3 regions of the Cellvibrio fibrivorans genome follow, and region 1 is predicted to be linked to each of the others. Evidence: predicted binding sites of a transcription regulator. Region 1 holds the regulator's gene; each other region holds the start of a gene.
What was found. The regulator PhoB, encoded in region 1, activates phosphate uptake and scavenging genes when phosphate is short. The targets are predictions, from matches to a motif close to TGTCATAAANNTGTAACA.

Region 2: a site for PhoB is predicted at 2,452-2,469, ahead of J2X05_RS18890 (ABC transporter permease subunit). Genes of this name have one in related genera too.
Region 3: a site for PhoB is predicted at 3,315-3,332, ahead of J2X05_RS10035 (porin). Genes of this name have one in related genera too.

What each region holds. Positions count from the first base shown of each region.
Region 1 is NZ_JAVDVX010000006.1:205,313-211,209, forward strand. It holds gene J2X05_RS16280 (lytic polysaccharide monooxygenase auxiliary activity family 9 protein) at 1-121, opposite strand, end outside; gene phoR (phosphate regulon sensor histidine kinase PhoR) at 421-1,704, opposite strand; gene phoB (phosphate regulon transcriptional regulator PhoB) at 1,814-2,512, opposite strand; gene ubiA (4-hydroxybenzoate octaprenyltransferase) at 2,629-3,495, opposite strand; gene J2X05_RS16300 (chorismate--pyruvate lyase family protein) at 3,967-4,527, opposite strand; gene J2X05_RS16305 (HU family DNA-binding protein) at 4,724-4,999, shown strand; gene J2X05_RS16310 (dicarboxylate/amino acid:cation symporter) at 5,080-5,897, shown strand, end outside.
Region 2 is NZ_JAVDVX010000008.1:57,487-63,383, forward strand. It holds gene J2X05_RS18875 (ubiquinol-cytochrome c reductase) at 1-655, shown strand, start outside; gene J2X05_RS18880 (ClpXP protease specificity-enhancing factor) at 773-1,204, shown strand; gene J2X05_RS18885 (PstS family phosphate ABC transporter substrate-binding protein) at 1,411-2,382, shown strand; gene J2X05_RS18890 (ABC transporter permease subunit) at 2,551-4,842, shown strand; gene pstA (phosphate ABC transporter permease PstA) at 4,858-5,897, shown strand, end outside.
Region 3 is NZ_JAVDVX010000003.1:340,615-346,511, reverse strand. It holds gene J2X05_RS10050 (TonB-dependent receptor domain-containing protein) at 1-525, shown strand, start outside; gene J2X05_RS10045 (energy transducer TonB) at 872-1,597, shown strand; gene J2X05_RS10040 (hypothetical protein) at 1,663-2,121, opposite strand; gene J2X05_RS10035 (porin) at 2,217-3,200, opposite strand; gene J2X05_RS10030 (HvfC family RiPP maturation protein) at 3,499-4,242, opposite strand; gene J2X05_RS10025 (HvfB family MNIO-type RiPP peptide maturase) at 4,247-5,113, opposite strand; gene J2X05_RS10020 (HvfA family oxazolone/thioamide-modified RiPP metallophore) at 5,113-5,475, opposite strand; gene hrpA (ATP-dependent RNA helicase HrpA) at 5,655-5,897, opposite strand, start outside.

The DNA.
Region 1 (5,897 bases):
TACAGAAAAAAGCACGGCTTTTTGGTGAAGATACATAACCGTGTGCAAACGCTTGGCTGGCAAGCAAGAGCGAACCCATTACTACAGCGGAAATACCGCACGCTTTCATTGTCTTTTTCACTTTCAATCTCCGGGAAACTTATTGTTGGTTAGATGCCGGTGCGGCACCTTGGAGTGATGCTCGTTATCCATACATGCAAAGTGATTTGGCGTGGCGCCAAGATCATTCCATAGGTATCGAGTCTAAAATGACAACGTTGTATTGGCGAGTCCGACTTTCAGTTTGGAGGGTAATATTTTGCGATGCAGGTTTGATTTTTGGAAAATTTTCAGATGAAAACGAAATAAAAAGTTCGAATATTATTTTGACGTCAAATTCATGTGCTTTTTATCCCGAATGACAACGTTAGACTCGATTTCTCAATGAGGCAGCGGGAACACACAGATAAACATACTGCCCTTGCCCGGCTCGCTGGTAATTTTCAACTCCGCCTCATGACGCATCAGTACATGTTTGACAATCGCCAAGCCCAAACCGGTACCGCCGGTGCTGCTGTTGCGACTGGCATCGACGCGATAAAAGCGCTCGGTCAAACGCGGGATATGCATAGCTTCGATGCCCGGTCCGTTATCGCTGACCGATACATAGAAGTGTTTCTGGTCTTGCCAGAGCAGCACACTTACCTTGCCCTCATTGGGTGTGTATTTGATCGCGTTGATGACCAAATTGGAGAAGGCGCTGTGCAGCTCTTTCTCATTGCCCAATAACAACAAGGGTTTGGTGGTGTTGTTGCAGATCAGCGTCAGCTGCTGCTCTTTATCCTTGCTCAGCACTTCCGCTTCACTTTTGACGATGGTTAGCAGCTGCTCAATATTAATCGGTTTGTGGTTGTGCCCCGCTTCGGTCGTCTCCAGCTTGGACAGCACCAGCAAATCATTGATCAGCAGTGACATGCGTTTGGCTTGCTGTTGCATCTGCTGCAGGGGTTTATCCCAGCTGGGGGTGCTGTTGTTATCCGCAAGGGTCTCCACATAGCCATTGATTACAGTCAGCGGTGTGCGTAATTCGTGAGATACGTTGGCGACAAAGTCTTGCCGCATCTTTTCCAGATTGTGCAGCTGGGTCACATCGCGCACCACGATAAGCCGCTCCTGCTTGCCGAAGGGTGTGATTTGGAACTGCAGGTGTTTGGAGGGAAAGCGCGGCGAGGGTAGCTCCAGCGGTTCCTCGAAATTACCCTCTTCAAAATAGCTGACGAACTTGGGGTGGCGGATAAAGTTGATTACCGATTGCCCCTGGTCTTTAGTATGCAACGCCAGCATGCGGTGTGCTGCAGGGTTCCAGAAATCCAGATGGCCGCGCGCGTCGAGGATGATCAAGCCGTCTTTCAACGCTGAACTGATTTCCTGGATGCGGTTGATCACGGCCTGCAGGTTGTCTTTCTCGCCCCGCTGGTCGCGCTGCAACTGGTAGATATTGTCGAAAATCTGCCCCCAGATACCGCTCGCCTCGGGAGGGTGATCGGTTTCCTGACGCAACAGCCACTGGTTGAGGCGACGCATTTGCCAGAGCATCATCAAGATATAAATCGCACAGCCGATCAGCATCCAGAGCGCATAGTTATCGCTAAAGAAGCCAATCAAGCTGCAGATGGCGAGAATAATCAAAATACGCTGGAGTTCAGCGCTAAAACCTTTTAACAAGGGGGCCTCTCGATTCTAAATCCGTAGCCCTAGCCGACGAGCACTGCGCGACGCGCCGTAAATACATCCCTGTAGGCTCGTCTGCTAGGACTACTCACGAATAGTGTTATCAGGCTTCAATACGGGTAGAAAAACGATAGCCTGTACCGCGCACTGTCTGGATCAAATCTTCGTGGCCGTCGATAGTCAGCGCTTTGCGCAAGCGGCGGATATGCACATCCACCGTGCGCTCCTCCACATACACATTGCCGCCCCAGACGTGATCCAGCAACTGGCTGCGAGTATAAGCCCTTTCCTGATGGGTGAGAAAAAACTCCAGCAGGCGATATTCGGTCGGGCCCATATCCACTGACTGGTCATTGATGGTCACGCGGTGGCTGGCCGGGTCGAGACACAGGCCTTGCACCGTGATAGGGGCAGAGTTGATTTGCGGGTCAGCGCGGCGCAATACCGCTTTCAAACGCGCCACTAGTTCGCGTGGCGAGAAGGGTTTCGTGATGTAATCATCAGCGCCCACTTCCAGCCCCTGGATTTTGTTGTCTTCCTCACCTTTGGCGGTGAGCATGATGATGGGCGTGTTAGCAGTCACTTCATCGCGCTTCAAGCGGCGCGCGAGTTCGATGCCGCTGGTCCCTGGCATCATCCAATCGAGCAGGATCAGGTCGGGTTTTTCATCGATAATGATGCTGTGCGCATCCTGTGCGTTGCTCGCTTCCATGACTTGATACTCAGCCATTTCCAGCGCCACCCGCAGCATATCGCGAATTGCGGATTCATCGTCAACGATCAGTATTTTGCGACCAGTCATAAGTGTTCTGCCTGAAAAAACCACGGTGTGCCTCACAGGTTTGTGAAGCTATTGTTGCAGCTTATTAAATAAGTTCAGTGTTACACATTTATGACAGGTTGCAGGATATTTGGCTCCTAGCGAAAACTATAGTCCATAATAATCCCGGCAAAGACTGCTACACCCACCCAGTTATTATTGAGGAACGCTTTAAAGCAGGCTTCGCGCACGCGAAAGCGGATCAGCCACTGTTGGTAGATAAATAAACCGGCCGCTACCGCCAGACCGAGATAGTAAAAGCTGCCGAGCTCAAAGCGGTTGCCGACCAGCACCAGCGAATAGAGCGCCATGATTTGCAATACGCCGGTCATCAAGCGGTCTTGCTCGCCAAAAAGGATGGCGGTGGATTTGACGCCGATTTTCAGGTCGTCATCGCGGTCTACCATGGCGTAAAAAGTGTCGTAGGCGACGGTCCAAAGTACGACCGACAAGTAAATCAGCCACATTCCCTGATGCAATTCCCCTGCCTCTGCCGCATAGGCCATGGGTATGCCCCAAGCAAAGGCGGCACCCAGTACCACTTGCGGTAAATGGGTATGGCGCTTCATAAATGGGTAGCAGAAGGCGAGGATGAGGCCGCCGACCGACAACTTAATGGTTAGCGGGTCGGTAAACAGCACCAGCGCAAAGGCTATCAGGCAGAGTGTGATAAACAACCCAATCGCCTCACGGCTGGATACCGCACCCGTAGCCAGTGGCCGATCTTTAGTGCGCAGCACCTTGCCGTCGATCTTGCGGTCAGCGAAGTCGTTGATGACGCAGCCGGCGGCGCGCATCACTATCACCCCCAACACAAAAATCACCAGATTTTTAATGCTGGGCACGCCTTTGGCGGCGATCCATAAACTCCATAGTGTGGGCCAGAGCAACAGCAGTGTGCCAATCGGGCGATCCATGCGCGTCAAGCGCCAGTAACTGCCTGCTTTGTGCTTGAGTTGGGCGATAAAGCCAGCCTTTCCGCTATTTTTCGCTGCACGTTTGAGGATTTTTGCAGCATGGACATTCGCCCAGTCCGTGGCTGGTGTTGTTGGCTGATCACCAGTGTCAGGTGATGTAGGGCCAACAGGATCTACTGACGGTGCGATCAGTGCTGGATCCGGGACGGTAACTTTGGGTTTGCGCACCGCAGGTTTGGTGGTTGCTGCACTGGTTGCTTTTTTGAGCGTTATTTTGGCCGCGACTGGTTTGCCTTGAGCGGGTTTAGTCACTGTAGCTGCGGGTGCCTTAGCTGCTGCTTCGCTGGCAGCAGGTTTGGCGGCTTTCTTTGTCGCCGGTTTTGCCGCTGTTTTAGGTTTGGTGCTGGTGCCGCCGGCATCTGTCGGTGCAACCTTTTTCGTCGCCGGTTTTTTGGGCGCAGCAGCGGGTGGTTTTACATCGTCGGGATTTGTCATAGCCAAAACGCCGTTTTATTAAGGTTATCGGGGCAGGTGCAGCGTGAGCTGGGCGGCAAAGGCCGGTAAAAATACTTCGCTCACCAGCAGCGGCTTCTGCTGCAAGTAAAACATCGAGCGACGCCCCCAGAGTAATTGGTCGCCAACCAAATCGCCGGGGACATAGGCATGATCGCGGCTAATCCGCGCCACTGCAATGGCACTGCGTGTTAACTGTGGCTGACTGAACAAAAACGCGCCCAGCGGGCGCGTGCCCTGCTTGCGCAAATGGCGCAACCGGCCGGTCAGGCTGGCGAGTGGCAAGATACTGCGCGCAAATACCCAGGGTTCACCATTGCCGCACAGGATCACCTCACGGATCAGCGCCAGTGCCGGCCGTTTCATCCCCAGCGCATGACATTCATTCAGACACGGTAGCCCGATAATCTGCCGCACCAGTTGCACCTTGAATTGACCGCTGCTTTGGGCGATCAGGCGAGCAGTCAGGGAGCCGCTATCCGTAAGCCAATCTTGCATGGCCAGGCTTGGGCGTTGGCATTTGGCGATGCGCGCTAATGGCTGCCACGACGGTGAAGACTGGGGCAAAACCTGACTCCTTTATCGATGCGAAAAAACAGGGCGAAGGGGATGAATGGGGCGGCAGTTTATCAGCTTGCGTTCTACCGGGTACGGCATTGTGTATGGGAACCCTATGCGGAAAAAGCCAGCGCAAGTCTGCCGCAAACAAGTTATTGCAGGTAAACTCCCCCTGACTTATCGCTAAAAACCCAGGAGAGAAATCATGCATAAGACCGACATAGTAGTAGCACTGGCGAATAATACCGACCTCGGCGTCAACAAGGCTGACCTGGTGGTCTCTGCCTTTATCGAGCAGATCACCAATGCGTTGAGCCGCGGCGAATCGGTTGCCCTGCTCGGATTTGGCACATTTAATGTGAGCGCCCGCGCGGCGCGCGAAGGCCGCAATCCACAAACCGGTGCGACCATCCAAATCGCCGCCAGCAAAACCGTGACCTTTAAACCGGGCAAGGGCCTGAAAGACGCGGTCAACGAATAAGATTTTTGTCCCCTTGCGGCAGGCGCCTGCCGCATCCCTTGCTCACTCCGGCCACACAATAATTCCAAGAGGTTTCCCGCATGACGCTAACCAATAAAATTTTACTCGGCATGGTGCTGGGGCTCGTTGTCGGTGTAATTTTCAATCTGGTTTTAGGCGCGGATGAAAATCAGGTGCCTGCCAGTGCGGTTGGCCAATGGTTGCAAACCTATGTGATTGATGGTGTGTTCGATATCATCGGACAGATTTTTATTGCGTCACTGAAATTATTAGTGGTGCCGTTGGTATTTGTTTCTTTGGTGTGCGGTGCGGCAGCGCTCGGTGGGCAAAGTCGTATGGGCGCGCTGGCAACCAAGACGCTAGGTTTATACTTTTGTTGTACATCTATCGCCGTAGCGCTCGCCATTAGCTGTGCTGTATTTGTGCAGCCGGGTGAGAATGTTGATATGGCCACTGCCAGCAGTTTTACTGCGCCTGAAATTCCTTCTATTAAAGAAACCCTGATCGATATAGTGCCCAGCAATCCGCTGCAATCCATGGTTGAGGCGAACATGTTGCAGATCATTATCTTTTCGATTTTATTTGGGCTGGCTATCTCGCGTACAGGTGGTGAGGCGGGCAGTAATATCATGCAGTTATTCAATAATTTGAATGATGTCATTTTAAGAATGGTCATGATGTTGATGCAGTTGGCTCCCTATGGCGTGTTCTGTCTGTTGGTAAAATTGTTTTCGTCATTGGGCGTGGGTGCGATACTCGATTTGGCCAAATATTTTTTTACCGTATTATTTGTTTTGTTTCTACACGGCATTGGTTTTTACGGTCTGTTGATCAAGACACTCTCGGGGTTAAGCCCTGTTGTATTGTTTAAAAAAATGCAAAAAGTCATGCTGTTTGC
Region 2 (5,897 bases), on a different contig from region 1:
ACGTGGTGCCAAATACTTCGTCAACTATTGCATGGGCTGCCACTCGGCCAAGTATTCACGTTTTGAGCGTGTTGCCGACGACTTGGATATCCCGCACAACCTGATGGAGCAAAACCTGATTTTTGGCGATCAACGTATCGGTCAATTGATGGAAATTGCAATGAAACCGCAGCAAGCCAAAGTCTGGTTTGGTGTAGTTCCGCCTGATTTGACGTTGGTGGCGCGCGCGCGTTCGCCGGAGTGGTTGTACACCTACCTGCGCAATTTCTACAAGGATGAAACCCGTCCTTGGGGGGTCAACAACCGTGTATTCCCCAACGTAGGTATGCCGCACGTGTTGATTGGCCAGCAGGGTTTATTGGAGTGTGGCGCTGGTCCAAAACTCAATCACCACGGCGGAGCATTGCGTAATGATGTGGGTCAGATTGAAATGGACGAACACTGCGGTGCACTTAAGGAAGGCAAAATCAAGGGCAGTTTATCTGCCGCTGAATTTGACCAAGCGGTTTACGATTTGGTTAACTTCCTTGAGTATGTTGCCGAACCTATTGCTGTGAAACGTCAGGCAATGGGCTATTACGTGCTGGGCTTCCTGTTGATCCTGTTTGTCTTTGTCTACTTCCTGAACCGCGAATTCTGGAGAGAGATACACTGATAATAAAACGGGCGACTTAGGTCGCCCGTTTTGCTTGTGTCTTGATTAAATTGAGCCTGGGTTAAAATACCTGTAATTTGTTGTCGGTATTCATCTGTTCAGCTAAAGGAAATGTATATGTCCATGACATCCAGCCGTCCGTATTTTCTGCGCGCCATCTACGAATGGATACTGGACAATAATTGCACCCCGCACATTCTCGTGGATGCCCATGTGCAGGGCACCCAAGTGCCGCAGCAACACGTCAACAAAGACGGGCAGATCATTCTGAATATTTCCCCCTCGGCGATTAAAGATTTTTTTATGGATAACACTGCAGTGTCGTTTAATGCGCGCTTTAGTGGTGTGGTGAATAATCTCTATGTTCCCTGCGGCGCGATTCTCGGAATCTACGCCCGTGAAAATGGCCAGGGAATGATGTTTGAGCCGGAGCAAAATCCGCAGCCGCCAGAACCAGCTCCGACAACCCCGCCTCCATCTCCACGACCTGAGCCGATCTCTCCCTCTGGGTCAGCCCCTAAACGACCCGGATTGCGCGTCGTAAAATAAAGCTCTCTCTAACACCAGCTGCGGCTGGTGTTTTTGTTTGTACGCTCAGAATAAATGTGACGCTTGTGCGACATATTTGTGACAAAAATTCTTGTTGGTCATATTACTGTCATATTCGCTGGCTAAAGTGATCGTCAATGGAGAGACAGATCTCTTCATCAACAAGCAAGAATTCATTACTCACGAATGACTAAACGGAGCGCTCTATGAACGCTATGAAAATTATTAAAGGGTTGGCACTGGCCGGCTCTATGGTGTGTGCAGCTGCGCTGCAAGCGGCAGTTGATCCCAAGTTGCCAGAATATAAAGTGGTAACGGGTGTGTCGGGTAATGTGAACTCAATTGGTTCGGATACGCTCAACAATCTGATGACCTTGTGGGCTGAAGATTTCAAAAAATCCTACCCTAACGTCAATATCCAAATTCAGGGAGCTGGTTCTTCAACTGCACCACCAGCCTTGACTGAAGGTACTGCCAACTTCGGCCCTATGAGCCGTGCGATGAAAGCGGAAGAGATCCAGGCTTTCGAAGCCAAACATGGTTACAAGCCTACCGCGGTACCTGTAGCGATTGACGTTCTTGCCGTGTATGTAAACAAAGATAACCCGATCAAAGGCCTGAGCTTGCAACAAGTGGATGCGATTTTCTCTGCAACCCGCAAGTGTGGCGCAGCCAAAGATATTACCCGTTGGGGCGATGTAGGTTTGACCGATAAATGGGCTGGTCGCGATTTCACCCTTTACAGCCGCAACGCTGTATCAGGTACTTACGGTTACTTTAAAGATGAAGCTTTGTGCAAAGGCGACTTTAAAGCCGGCATCAATGAGCAACCAGGTTCAGCATCTGTGGTTCAAGGTGTATCTGAATCGATCAATGGTATTGGTTACTCAGGTATCGGATATGTGACTTCCGGCGTGCGCGCACTGCCGCTGTCCAAAAAGGATGGTCAACCCTTTGTGACTGCTGAAGCATCGCATGCTTTAGATGGCACCTACCCGCTGGCACGCGTGCTTTATGTCTACATCAATAAGCACCCGAACCGCCCGCTGGATACATTGCAACTGGAGTTTGCGAAGATGATCCTCTCCAAGCAAGGCCAAGAGACTGTGGTGCGTGATGGTTATATCCCACTGCCCGCGACTATGGTCACCAAAGCATTGGCTGAGTTGCAAAAGTAATTACTGCGTAAGTGCTACAGCAAAAGCCGCCGACTTGTTCGGCGGCTTTTTTATGCGCGCAAAAAGAAATATGACAGATAAATGACAAGCAATCCCCGCTTTGTAACAAAAGTGTCATTTTTGCTTGTTAGGATTCTCGTGCCAGCAGTTTAATCAGGTGACTAGACCATGTCAGAACCCAGCATTTCGGTAAAACAAACGCTCAGTTTGATGCCGACCACCGAACAGCGCAGTCGCCTGCGTCGCATTCGCAAGCTCAAAGATAATATCTCCCGCTACGGCGTTATGTCGGCGGGAATTGCCGTGGTATTTTCCTTGGGGTTGATATTTTTCTATCTCTTTTCCGAAGTGGCGCCTCTGTTTCGCGGTGCCTCGGTCGATGTGGTGAAGACCTTCGACCAGGCCGAATTACATCAAATTGAACAAGACTCCACTGAATTTTTAACCCTTGAGCGCTACGAAGAAATCGGCGGCAGTTTTAAACGCAGTGGTGCGGTGAGCTTTTTTAACGTCAACGACGGCAAAACTATTCTTGAGGCCCAACTGCCTAGAACCGAAGGGGCCGAGTTTGCCAGTTTGGCGACCAGTACAGCCGATCACGGACTGGTTGCTTACGGTTTTAATAACGGTGAAGTAGTTGTGACAAAAACCAACTACTCACTCAGTTATCCGCAAGATAAGCGTTTGATTACTCCAACCTTATTATTTCCGCTCGGCGAATCACCGGTGCGTTTGGATGAGCAGGGCACTGCATTAAAAGTATTGGCAATTCAAGAAACCTCTGGCAGCACCTTGATTGGCTCCATCACTGCCGACAACCGTTTATTGCTCGGGGTGTTCAGCGAAAGCACCAATATGATTACCGGTGAATCCAGCCTCTCACAAGAAGTGTTTACCCTTCCGCCACTCCCTGCCGGTATGAATGCCATCGCAATGCAAATTGATGAAGGTGCGCAACATTTGGTGATTGCAACCGATACCGCGCAAATCATTCTCTACAAAATTATTAACCCCGCCGCTGCAGAGCGCAAAGAGCCTGTAAGTGTTGGCGGTGGAAAAATTACCGTGTTGCAATTTTTAGTGGGTACAGGTTCTCTGATCGTGGGTACCGATAAGGGAGAAGTCAGCCAATGGTTTTTAGTGCGCGATGAAAGCAACGAATACCACGTCGAATTTGTGCGTGCGTTTGAATCCTTGCCGGGCGCAATTACCAGTGTTGCCCCGGAATTTGCCCGCCGCGGTTTTTGGGCAGGTGACGACCAAGGCAATATCGGGATTTATTTCGGCACCTCTGAGCGCACTCTGCTGATCCAATCCATCAGCGATAAACCCATCCAGAACATTGCCATTTCCCCTATCAACAACCGTGTATTGTTAATTGACGGTGGTAAAAAAGTAGCGGTTGCTGATGTATGGAATAAACATCCGGAAGTCTCATTCCATTCGCTGTGGGAGAAAGTCTGGTACGAAGGCCGTGAAGCGCCGGAATATATTTGGCAGGCCTCTTCAGGTAGCGATAACTTTGAAGCCAAGATGAGCTTCATCCCGCTCACCCTGGGTACATTAAAAGCAGCATTCTTTGCCATTTTGTTTGCAGTACCGCTTGGTGTGATGGGTGCGATTTATACCGCCTATTTTATGACACCAAAACTGCGTGGCCTTGTAAAACCCACGATTGAAATTATGGCGGCACTGCCGACAGTAATTCTCGGTTTCCTCGCCGGATTGTGGTTGGCTCCTTTTATGGAAAACCATTTGCCCGCGATTTTCAGTATTTTAATTTTGTTGCCCGTGATTATGTTGGTGACCGGATTTATTTGGAGCCGCTTCCCGGAATCGATTCGCAACCGTGTTCCAGAAGGTTGGGAAGCTGTGATTCTGGTGTTGCCCATTATTTTAACTGTGTGGGCTTGCGTTGCAGTTAGTCCTTTCACTGAGGTCTGGTTTTTTGATGGCAGCATGCGCCAGTGGTTTACCGATAACGGAATCAACTACGACCAGCGTAATGCTTTGGTGGTCGGCATAGTGATGGGCTTTGCGGTAATCCCGAGTATTTTTTCTATCGCTGAAGATGCGGTATTCAGTGTGCCGCGGCATCTCACACAAGGTTCACTTGCGCTCGGTGCGACGCGCTGGCAAACCATGGTGGGAGTGGTGTTGCCCACCGCCAGCCCCGGTATTTTTTCGGCGGTGATGATGGGCTTTGGCCGCGCTGTTGGTGAAACCATGATTGTGTTGATGGCAACGGGTAACAGCCCAGTAGTGAATTTCAATATCTTTGAAGGTATGCGTACGCTCTCTGCAAATATTGCGGTGGAGTTACCGGAAACGGCAGTGGCCAGTACTCATTTCCGCGTGTTGTTCCTCGCGGCGTTGGTATTGCTCGCACTGACCTTTGTAGTGAATACGCTCGCTGAAGTTATTCGTCAGCGTCTGCGCCAACGCTACAGCAATCTTTAATTCCTGGTGAATGCAATGAAAAATCTTGTAAAAGCACAAGCCGACTGGTTTAAAAGTGGATCGCCCTGGATTTGGTTAAATGGAGGTGCGGTTGCCATTTGTATGGTGATGGTGGTGGGTTTGCTCGGCCTGATTGCCGTTCGTGGTTTTGGTCACTTTTGGCCTGCAGATATCCTGCAAACCTCGATTGTCGATCGCGAGGGCGCGCGTCACATTATTATGGGCGAAGAAGTTCGTTCAGAAATTATTCCCGCCGCCGTAGCGCGCGACGGTGGTTACATCGTTGAACAAGACGTGGAACTGATCACTCGTTATTTATTCAAGATGGGTAACCGCGATGTTAATGGCCGTGATTTTTCCTGGTTCCTTGAGACCGGCATGGAGAAGTGGGAATACCCGGCCGATGCGATTTCGATTGAGCGTCGCGAATGGGGTAATTTCTACGGTTACCCCGTGGCGATTAAAGAGCAGGACAAGCTTATTAGTGAGCTGAGCAGCGCAGATTTTTGGCAGCAGCTTGAACAGCGTTTGAATCGCGCCCTGGAGTTACACGGACAAATTCATCGCATAGAGAAATCTGATATTGGCCGCATTAACAAACGTATGGATGATTTACGCTTGGAGCGTCGCCGCCTGGAGTTGGATGGTGTTAAGGGGGGGCAACTTACTGCAGCCGATGCTGAGTTTGCTGCGCGCCGCGCCGAGTTAGAAGCAGAATATAGCGTGATCAAAAAAACACGCGACGATCTGCTCGCGCAGGCTACGCGCGATAAATTGATTGCGCGCACTGCTGACGGTAAAGAAGTTGTCATCGCATTTGATCATATAGTGCGCGTTACTCGCCCGAATGAAATGGGTGTCTTTGCCAAGCTCGGTCAATACGCGGAACGTTTTTGGGAATTTATGAGCGACGAGCCACGTGAAGCTAATACGGAAGGCGGTATTTTCCCGGCGATTTTCGGCACCCTGACCATGGTAATTGTGATGTCAATTATGGTTACGCCTTTTGGTGTGCTCGCAGCAATTTATTTACGCGAATATGCCAAGCAGGGCAC
Region 3 (5,897 bases), on a different contig from region 1:
GAACCTGCCTCAGACAGTGATATTTTGATGAGCTTTTATAACGCTGAGTCAGGCGAAATTTATGGCTTGGAAATAGAAGGACTATTAAACCTGGATTACGGTTTCTTCTTCTCCAGCAACCTGACCCTGAGCGATTCAGAAGTCGTATCACTGAAAAATGCTGGCTTCACCAATGCTGTTCGTCCAATGACAGGACAATCAGCGTACGTGCTCAACGCACAATTGGGCTATGACTCAGATGATGGAAAACATGGTGCAGCGCTCGCCTATAACATCGCTGATGAAAAATTGGCCTTTGCTGCTGTATTGACCGGTCACGATGACGCCTTTGAACAACCATTTAGCTCGCTGGATTTTACCTACTCTTACTATCCAATTGAACAGTTAACCTTCAAGGCTAAATTGCGCAATCTGTTGGATGAGGATCGTGAAATTACTCAAACCAATTTGAGCGGACAAAACGTTACTATCCTTACTCAAGAAGTAGGTACAAGCATGAGCTTGGATATTAGTTACAATTTTTAAAAAATATGGATGTCACTGAGCCACCTTCGGGTGGCTTTTTTCTGTGCACAGAAATTGACTGCCTCGCACCAAAATACAGAACTATACTTTTTAAACGGTGATTTAAGCAGCCAAAATACATATTCAGGGACACTAAAAAAACCAATCCCCCCTAGTTCGAGGCAAAACTTATAATCAAAATCACAGAAATAACTAAATATTTTTAAATTATTTCTATTTAAATCAAAAAGTGTCACAAACTATTCACATTAGTGTGCTAAGCCGAGTGCTAATCTAACAATGAAGCCGGAGATCAATGACCCAGAAGGGTGCAGATAGCCGTTTAATGATTCACGAGGAGCACACTATGACTAAAAATTTCCTACAAAAAACCATTCGCTCACTGGTAATACTAGCGGCTATTGCACCCATTGCGAGTTATGCAGCAGCATATACTCCAGCAAAGTTTGGCAATGCAGAAGAAACTCTGGGTAAACAAATCACTATGCCGGCCTCGTTTGGCGAGGGCGTAAAAACCGTCGCGGTTTATTGCCAGGCTGATGTAATGACCACCGGCAATATCAACGCAGTCACCTGCTATGAAAACAGCCCACTGGTATCCATGCAAAAAGTAACGGAATCGGCACTCAAGTCAGCCACCTTCACCCCCGCCACTATTGATGGCAAAGCCGTTCCGGTGAGAATGCAAATGCGTGTTGTCTATTCACTGGCCGGCACACAGGCACCGATTGTTTTGCTACCCAATTTAGGCACGCTGCAAGCACAACACGGTACTCACTATTACGCACCGCAAGAGCGGTTGGATACCAGTGATTGGTATGCCACCTACTCCACCAAAGAACACGGTGACGGAAAGTTATTTTTTGCCGAAGGCAAAATGACCCGCGTTATGGCAAACATTGAAGCCGATGGCAAAGTGGAAACTGTGAGCACCATCGAAGCCGCGCTGCGCAAACAAGCAGACGCAGCAAGCATAGAAAGCTCGCTGAAAAAATCCAAATTTATTCCCGGATTTGTGCAAGACAAACCGACTGCCATGCACTACATCGCCGTGGTTAATTACCAAAAATAGATTTTTTATCCCACAAAAAAGGCCGCACCATTTGCGGCCTTTTTTGTTTTACACTTCACAATTAGTTAATCAAGGCAGACAAATTCTATCACCAGCGAAATTCTTCCCATCGCCAGCGGCCGATAATTTTCACGTATCACGGAAAAACCGTTTGCGCATGGCTCCATAGCTTTAGGCAACAACTGCGTGCGCGCCAAAGCGACGCTTGACCATTGATCCACTTCAACACTGAGTGAAAAAACTTTTTTAGCTTGTAGGGAGTTGCCTGGGAGATTTTTTGCTCCTCCTGTTGCTGGGATTTTCTCATCAGCAGAATTTTCTATAGCCGTTTCCAGCACTGCCCCTTCACTACCTTTTTTAAAGGCTTTGCGTAAAACCCCATTAAGCCCTTCATCGGTGTAATCGCAATCCTGCTGGTTTACATTCATTGAATCGGCCGCGTCAACAGCATTTTCACAGGTGTCATCGGCATAGGACTGAGTAGCGCAACACGCACTGATAATGACTGTCAGTAACCATTTCATCGCATCACCTCTTTTTAGCTACTTATCAGAATTACGTACAAACAATAAAGGGTGCCGAGGCACCCTTTATTTTCGCATAGAAAGAACTACAACAATTAGAATTTGTAATCCAAACCAATACCAGCGTAGTTATCATCGCGGTAGTTGTCTACAGCAACCAAATCTGGCTGACCATTTTCTACCACGGTGTAATAACCAAACAAAGTAGCGCTCTTGGTCATTTTGTAATCCACACCAATGCTGCTGCTTTCGCCATCAATCCATCTAACTTCTGAGCTGCCGTGTTGTGCTTTTACCGCCCACTTGTCAGTTACATTCCACAATGCAGAAACCAGTGCACCATCTTCTTCATCGGCAACACCGTTATCGTAATTCTCACCTAACACACCTAACTGGAAAGCGCCGAGAGTCAAACGACCAACCACACGAATCAAATCAACGCCTTCAGCTTCAACGTCCTGATCCATAGCTACACCAACATAAAACGTTGGGCTGTTGTAGCCGAATGATGCAGAAATACCGTTACCTGTTTCACCGGTTTTTTTGGTCACACCATCATTTTCTTCAGTCACATAAGCAACCGAACCAGAGAATCCACCGCCAAAGGTTGGAGTTACGTATTGAACGATGTTGCTCGCACGAATCTCACCTTTGAATATATGTGTGATATCACCTTCCAGATCGTTGAACAAATCAATTTTTTCTTGCGCGACTTTTGTCGGGGTATCAAAGTGACCGCCCATAATAGTACCGGCAGAGCCTTGCAAACCCAAATAGATATTACGCTGACCAAAAGTCTGGCTACCGTTGGTACCATCATCCACTTCAGTTTGGTATTCAAATTGATAAATTACTTTCAGCTGTGAATTAACTTCTTCACCACCTTTAACACCAATGCGCGATGCGTTGCTCAGCAATTCAACTTTGCTACCGTCAGCTTGGTTGCCGTTAGCGCTGGAAAGAGCAGCTTCATCGGTGCTTTGCACAGACACATTTGCTTTACCATAAACGATAACGTCGGCGAACGCAGCGGCGGGAAGTACAGATGCAATGACCAGAGCCAATAATGTTTTTTTCATGGAGTCGTCTCCTGGATGTGTGTGTTTGGTGTTCAGACCCTGAACACCGGGAGTCAGGTGTTATTAATAAAATGACATTTGTGTTTCAGGGGTGTTGCCATTGTGTGACCATAAAGTTACAGAAAGATGACAAAACGCACTCTGAATGTCGCGGGCGGATTATATAAAGAAATTTGCCCTAATTTTGTGATTAAACGTGGTTTTAGGGCAAAAGACCAAACTTTTTGCACTATTTTTGCGCTTTTGATAACCAAATGGCTGCAAAAATCACCAGTGAAAATGTAGTCACGGATATCCGTTACTCAAAATGGCTGATGACATCCAATGCAAACAGCTCATTAATGAGTACCTGAGCTTCACCAAACAAAACGTCAGGTTGGTTGTGCTGCAGTTCGGTGGCAATAAGTTGCAGTTGGTCCCCCAAGGTAGCCTGGGGGTTGGTTTGCAGCAAATGTAAGAGGCGCAACGTCATAGTATTAGCCGTCATAAAACGCACCTTATCCTCGCGGTTGCGGTATACCACTAACCGTGTCAGCTCTGGTGCCAGAGGTCGATGGCGGGGAGAGATTTTATGTACGGGATATTGATAGCTTAAACACACAGCCAAAGGCGAAACACGTGGTTTAGATAGAAGCGGCGTTTCTGGATAGGCAGAAACTGCTGGAATACTCGCCTCATTCACATCCAGCGCCAACTCAATCCACTCATAGTGTGCGAGTTCAAGCAAATATGCCGGGTCGCCATCGCACATGCCACGCTCTTGCGACAGATACTGCAAAAACTCCTCACTGATTTCCAAAAAATACGGCGTTTGACAGCGGTGGCGATGAATAAAATCGCGCACCATCGAATGCCAATGCCCGTCGCTGAGCAGTGAACGCAGAACAGGAAATACATTGGCGATAAAACTTTCAATATTGTTGTAAATCAAGTCGCGATAAATACCCATCCGCGTATCGTTCATTTCTGCTGGTGCAGGGTAGCGATCGGGGGCGCGCAAATGTTGGGTAAATGCCAGCTGGGTTTCTTGAAACGATTTCATGATGCTATAGACCAGCACGAACATTGATTGACGAAGACAAGCGCTGGCGTGTTTTGATTTCATCTAACTCCGCCATTAATTCTGGCAGCGGTGGAATATTAAAATCGCGCTCCAACAACGTCGGTTTTACACCGAACAGTTCATAGGTTTTGTCGAGCAGATCCCACACCGATGCAATTACCGGTGCGCCATGGGTATCTACCCGCAAATCCTCAGCTTCTTTGTAATGGCCTGCAATATGAATGTAAGCGGTGCGCTCGCCAGGCAAGCTGGATAGGAACTCGTAGGGATCGTAATTATGATTAATGCTGTTAACGTAAATATTATTCACGTCAAGCAAGAGCGCGCAGTCTGCTTTTTTGATGACGGCATTGATAAATTCACTTTCCGTCATTTCCTGCTGTGGTGCGCAATAGTAAGAAGAATTTTCGATGGCAATGCGCTGGCCAAGAATATCCTGCGCTTGCTGGATACGCGCGGCGACATAGTCAACGGCTTCTTCGGTAAAAGGAATGGGCAATAAATCGTAGAGCTGCCCGTCATCGCTGCAATAACTTAAATGCTCGCTGTAATAACGGATACCGTGCTCTTGCATCAGCTTTTTTATTGCGTATAGCAAATCTGTATTCAGTGGTGCGGGCGAACCAATTGAGAGGGATAAACCATGGCAGACAAACGGAAAACGCTCAGTGTAAGCGCGAAATTTTTTACCAAGACGACCACCGACATTAATCCAATTTTCCGGTGCCACTTCCATAAAATGGATATCGTCTGGCGTGGATTCTTCAAGGGTATTTAGCAGCGTCCGGCGCAGGCCTAAACCTGCACCGACAATTGCAGCAGAATAATCCACCAAAGAATGCGCTGGCATTATTCAGCTTTTTTCTCTTCTTTAGCTTCGTCTTTTTTCTCGGCTTTATCGGCACCACACTTACCTTCACCGCATTTGCCTTCACCACATTTTCCTTCGCCATCCGCTTTTTTATGCTCAGCAGCGCATTTACCTTCGCCACATTTGTGCTCGCCTTCGGCTTTTTTATCCGCGCCGCATTTGGCTTCACCGCACTTGTGCTCGGCATCAGTTTTATCGGCGTTATCCGCTAGGGTATAACCTGCGTTTAACGAGGTGGCAGCAAAGGTGGCATCTGCCGCTGTTGCCATTGGGGCCAACGCCGCCGATGCTACAAAAGCAGCGCCAACCAAAGCAGACAGAGAAGCAATTTTGTTATTCATAATGAACTCCAGCGTGTTATGTGTCGTTAGGGGCTGTTCAAGCCGTAAGAAAACTATCATAGCCAAGGCAGTAGAGCTAGCGGATGCATCCGATTTTATGGACACTCCAACAGCTAACCACCATATGGTTACAGGATAGACTCAACACACCCGGATTTGTTACAAGGGATCAACATTTCTTAACCTTGGGCCTCCAACATGGCCTGCTCCCACTGTTTATCCATCCGCTTATCGGATACCGGAACCTGGGTTTTGAGGGTCTGCGCAAAAAGCGAAATCCGCAACTCCTCAATCCACCAACGGTAGTCCATCAGTGCCGTATTCTGCGCCAACCGGTAATCGCCCTCTTTCGCCAGATAATCCACTAGCCGCTGCCAATGCGGCGCTATTTCCGCTAGTTGAAGTTTATCTTTTTGCGGGTT